2 regions of the Methylobacterium sp. E-016 genome follow, and region 2 is predicted to be linked to the other one. Evidence: predicted binding sites of a transcription regulator. Region 2 holds the regulator's gene; the other holds the start of a gene.

Region 1 (2,397 bases), on a different contig from region 2:
CTTCATCACCGCGAGGGAGAGCGGATCGACGTAGGTGGGCAGCGTCAAGCGATAGGCGAGCAGCACCGAATCGTTGTTGATGCCGGCATCGTAGCCCTGACCGTTGATGCTGCCCTGCCGGGTGAGGAAGTCATTGTCGTTGCCGACGAGCAGGAAATAGTCGTTCGGCGCCCGCTCGCTCAGCACCGGCACGAGACCGAGGGCCTCGAACTTCTCCGAGAGCGTGGTCTGGGTCGCCGGGTTGGTGTTGAGGTTCATGCCGAAGCGCCCGAGCTGGACCGGGTTCAGCAGGTTGACGATCTCGGTCGTCTGCGCCGGCTGGACCCCGGGCCGCAGGGTGCCCCCCGGCGAGATCGGGGTGGCCCCGTCGTAGGGGGTGCCGGCGATGTTTGTGGCCCGCGCGATGTCGACCAGCAGGACGCTCTTGTAGACGATCGGCGTGGTGTTGCCGGTGCCGAGCCCGTTCGGATCGCGCGAGAGCACGAGGAACTGGGTGTCGTTGAGGGCCAGCATGTCGCTCTGTGCCGCCGTCCGGTTCGGCGCGCCGCCGTTGCCGGTGTCGCGGTAGGTCGGCAGCTGCAGCACGTATTCGCGCGCGGGCGCGGCCGGTACCGCGCTGCCGGCGAGGTCGTAGATCAGGATGCGGGTGTTGTTGCGCTGCTGCTGATTCGGGCCGGAATCCTGGAGCGTGGCGCTCTGCAGGATGGTGACAAGGCTGCGGCCGTCGGGGGCCAGCGACAGCGCCTCGAAGCCCTGGTTGTTGCGTCGGCCGGTGTCGGGCGGGTTGATCGAGTTGAAGTCGAGCGCCCCGGTCGTGCGCGGCCGGATCGCGTCGGGCACGCCGAGCACGCCCTGAAGCTGCCCGCCGGCGCTGAAGTAATAGATGTTCGGCCCGTACTCGTCGCTGACGTAGAAGGAGCCGTCGAGTCGCCGCGCGAGACCTTCCGCATCGAGGCTGATCCGGCCTGCGCTCGGCCCGCTCGCCGCCGAAGGCAGCACCGCGCCGAGCTGGGTCGTGGTGCCGGATGCCGGATCGAGACCGCTGAAGCGCCGGCCGTTGGCGTCGGTGAGCACGATGCCGCCGTTCGGCACGATCGCGATCTGCCGCTGGGAGGCGATCGATTGCGGCAGGCCCGCGCCGGGATCGGGCGTGAAGCTGAGATTGAAGCGGTTCAGCCGGCCGGCGTAATCGGAGAACAGCCCGCCGCTCGGATCGTTGTAGCCCCGATCGGGCAGCGTGTAGAGCGTGCCGCTGTAGGTGGCCCCCAAGCGCCGCCAGCTGGCGAGGTCGATCGCGAGCGCGGAGAACGAGCCCAGCGTGTCGCCGAGGAAGTCGCGGGTGGTGGCCGGCAGCCGGCCGACGCCCTGGAGACCCTGGTTCACGAAGGTCGCATCGCCGACCGTCACCGCCGCCGGGCCGTCGGCCGTCGTCAGGTTCGGCGTGCGGATCGCCTGGGCCGAGGCCGCGCCCGTCAGGAACGCGAGCACGCCGAATGAGCCCACGGCTCGCGCCGCGCCGTACCGTGTCACCATCGCGGGATCCCCCAGCCACTCGAGCTGAGCCGCAGCTAGGGATCGGGCATGACGGCCCGGTGACGGCAGGAAGGATATTTGTCCTGCGTTGGGTCGGCTGCAGGCACTGTGTCGCGAAAGGCACGACGCGCTACCGAGCCTCGTCCGAAACGAAGGAGGCCCGCACGGTTTCCCGGGCGGGCCTCCTCGAATGCGCGTGGCCGAGCCGTCAGGCCGCGGTGCGGTTGCGGGCTTCGCGCTTGGTGTCGACGCCGGAGGCTTTGATCTCGGAAAGCTTCTGGGCGACGTTGCGCGAGAACACGAACTCGGCCGGGCGCTGGTTCTCGAGGCTGACCTCGGGGGCCATCTCGCCCTCGGTCTTGATCCCGCGGATGGCGTGGATCAGCGGCTTCCAGGGCTTGCGCACCGAATCGACCACCGAGGAGGCCTCGTAGCCCGAGTGGACCATGCAGTCGGCGCACTTCTCGTAGTTGCCGGTGCCATAGGAATCCCAGTCGGTCTCCTCCATCAGCTCCTTGAACGTGGCCGCGTAGCCCTCGCCGAGCAGGTAGCAGGGCTTCTGCCAGCCGAACACGGTGCGGGTGGGGTTGCCCCAGGGCGTGCAATGGTAGGTCTGGTTGCCGGCGAGGAAGTCGAGGAACAGGCCCGACTGCTGGAACGCCCACTTCTGGCGGCCCTTCTCCTTGCCGGCGCGGAACACGCCACGGAACAGGTCCTTCGTCGCCTTGCGGTTCAGGAAGTGCTGCTGGTCGGGCGCGCGCTCGTAGGCGTAGCCGGGCGAGACGGTGATGCCGTCGATGCCCATCTTGGTCACGCTGTCGAAGAAGTCGGCGATCTTGTCCGAGGACGAGTTGTTAAAGAAGG
Region 2 (2,397 bases):
GAGCGACCTCGTCCAGGAGCAGCTTAAGGACGTGCTCGACGCCTATGCCAGCCGCGACGTCAACGCGGCCCACAACGTGTGGGAGCGGGACGGCGAGATCGACGCGCTGTACAACTCGCTGTTCCGCGAGCTGCTGACCTACATGATGGAAGACCCGCGCAACATCTCGTTCTGCACGCATCTGCTGTTCTGCGCCAAGAACGTCGAGCGCATCGGCGACCACACCACCAACATCGCCGAGACGATCCACTACCTGTCCACCGGCGAGAACCTCGCGGGCGACCGCCCGAAGAACGACGCCTCGAACTACGCGACGGTGGCACCGGGCGCCTGAGGGCTGCCGTCTCTTCCCTCCTCCTGTGCGGGGGAGGGTGGGCCTCGCGTGAGCGGGGGTCGGGAGAGGGGAGCGACCGCTCCGGATACGGCGCTCCCCTCTCCCGACCCGCTTCAGGGGGGAGGGAGGTCCGTGGCGATGGATGAGAAAGTCGGGCGGTCCGCCCGGGAGTGCCCTGCATGCGTACGCGGATCCTGATCGTCGAGGACGAGGAGGCGCTGACCACCCTCCTGCGCTACAACCTCGAAGCCGAGGGCTTCGAGGTCGATTCCGCCGCCCGCGGCGACGAGGCCGAGCTGCGCCTGCAGGAGCAGGTGCCCGACCTGATCCTGCTGGACTGGATGCTGCCGGGGCTCTCCGGAATCGAGCTGTGCCGCCGGGTGCGGGCGCGGCGCGAGACGGTGTCCCTGCCGGTCATCATGCTCACCGCCCGCGGCGAGGAGGGCGACCGCATCCGCGGCCTCGGGACGGGGGCCGACGACTACATCGTCAAGCCGTTCTCCGTGCCGGAACTGCTGGCGCGAGTCCGCGCGCTGCTGCGGCGCGCCAAGCCCAGCCACGTCGCGAACCTGCTGGAAGCCGGCGACATCGAGCTCGACCGCGACAGCCATCGCCTGCGCCGGGCCGGCGGCGAGATCCACCTCGGGCCGACCGAGTTCAAGCTGCTCGAGTTCCTGATGCAGAGCCCCGGCCGGGTCTATTCCCGCGAGCAGCTCCTCGACGGCGTATGGGGCCACGACGTCTACATCGACGAGCGCACCGTCGACGTGCATGTCGGCCGCCTGCGCAAGGCCCTGAACCGCGCCGGCGAGACCGACCCGATCCGCACCGTCCGCGGCTCGGGGTACGCCTTCGACGAGACGTTCTCGGGCGAGGATTGAGTTCGGCTTTCGGTGGACGGCTCAAGCGACCGCAACGATCCGCGACCTGCCGTGGGTCCCTTCTCCCATGGGGAGAAGGACAGGATGAGGGGCGTGAGTCATTCGGGTCGGTCACGACCCTCACCCCAACCCTCTCCCCATGGGAGAGGGAGCCGTCGCGCACACTGAAGTGATGTCAGTCCTACGAAAATTATATTTTTACCAAGCTTCAGGGGACCTTCGTCCCCCCGCCGTCGAGCCCCGCGCTGCGGCCCGTCGCCTTCACGGCGTCCAGCGCGCTCAGCATCGTCCCCTCGGTGAGGATCTGCGGCAGCACCGTCGGCTCTCCGGCACCCGCATAGAGCAGGTAGAGCGGCACGCCGCTCCGGCCGTGGCGCTCGAGCAGGCGGGTGATCTCCGGGTTCTGGTTGGTCCAGTCGCCCTTGAGATACGTGACGTCGCGCGCGCGCATCGCCGCGCCGACCGCCGCCGTCCCGAGCGAGGTGCGCTCGTTGACCTGGCAGGTGATGCACCACGCCGCCGTCATGTCGACGAAGACCGGCCGGCCGCTCGCCAGCAGCGCGTCGAGGCGGGCCTGCGTGAACGGCTCGATCCCCTCGGCCCGGGCCTGGGCCCCCGGTGCGACGCGGTCGTGGTCGAGGGTGAGGGCGAGCCCCGCCACGCCGGCGACGGCGAGCACCGCGAGGCCGCGGGCGAGCTGCGCCCGGACCGGTCGCGCGTCGCGGCCGAGCTCCCACGCCCAGGCGGCGAAGCCCATCAGCACCAGCCCGATCAGCGCCGCGAGCAGGCCCTGCGGCCCGACCTGCTGCGCCAGCACCCAGACCAGCCAGGCGACCGTGGCGTAGATCGGGAAGGCGAGGGCCTGCTTCAGCACGTCCATCCACGCGCCGGGCCGGGGCAGGGCGCGCAGCGCCGGCGGCCACAGGGTGAGCGCCAGGAAGGGCAGGGCGAGGCCGAGGCCGAGGCTCGCGAACACGACGAGGCCGGCAACGGTCGACTGTGTCAGCGCGAAGCCCACGGCCGAGCCCATGAACGGGGCGGTGCACGGCGTCGCCACGACCGTCGCGAGCACGCCGGTGAAGAACGAGCCCTGGAGCCCGGCCCGCCGGGTCAGCCCGTCGCCGAGCCCGGACAGCCGCCCGCCGAGGTGAAGCATGCCCGACAGGCTCAGGCCCATGGCGA

What was found. The regulator PhoB, encoded in region 2, activates phosphate uptake and scavenging genes when phosphate is short. The targets are predictions, from matches to a motif close to TGTCATNNANCTGTCAT.
Region 1: a site for PhoB is predicted at 1,582-1,598, ahead of MKK68_RS19015 (esterase-like activity of phytase family protein). Genes of this name have one in related genera too.

Annotation. Positions count from the first base shown of each region.
Region 1 covers NZ_JAKSYF010000132.1:8,520-10,916, forward strand. Annotated here, with positions in the region: gene MKK68_RS19015 (esterase-like activity of phytase family protein) at 1-1,533, opposite strand, end outside; gene hpnH (adenosyl-hopene transferase HpnH) at 1,742-2,397, opposite strand, start outside.
Region 2 covers NZ_JAKSYF010000193.1:41,750-44,146, forward strand. Annotated here, with positions in the region: gene phoU (phosphate signaling complex protein PhoU) at 1-334, shown strand, start outside; gene phoB (phosphate regulon transcriptional regulator PhoB) at 514-1,215, shown strand; gene MKK68_RS27175 (protein-disulfide reductase DsbD family protein) at 1,424-2,397, opposite strand, start outside.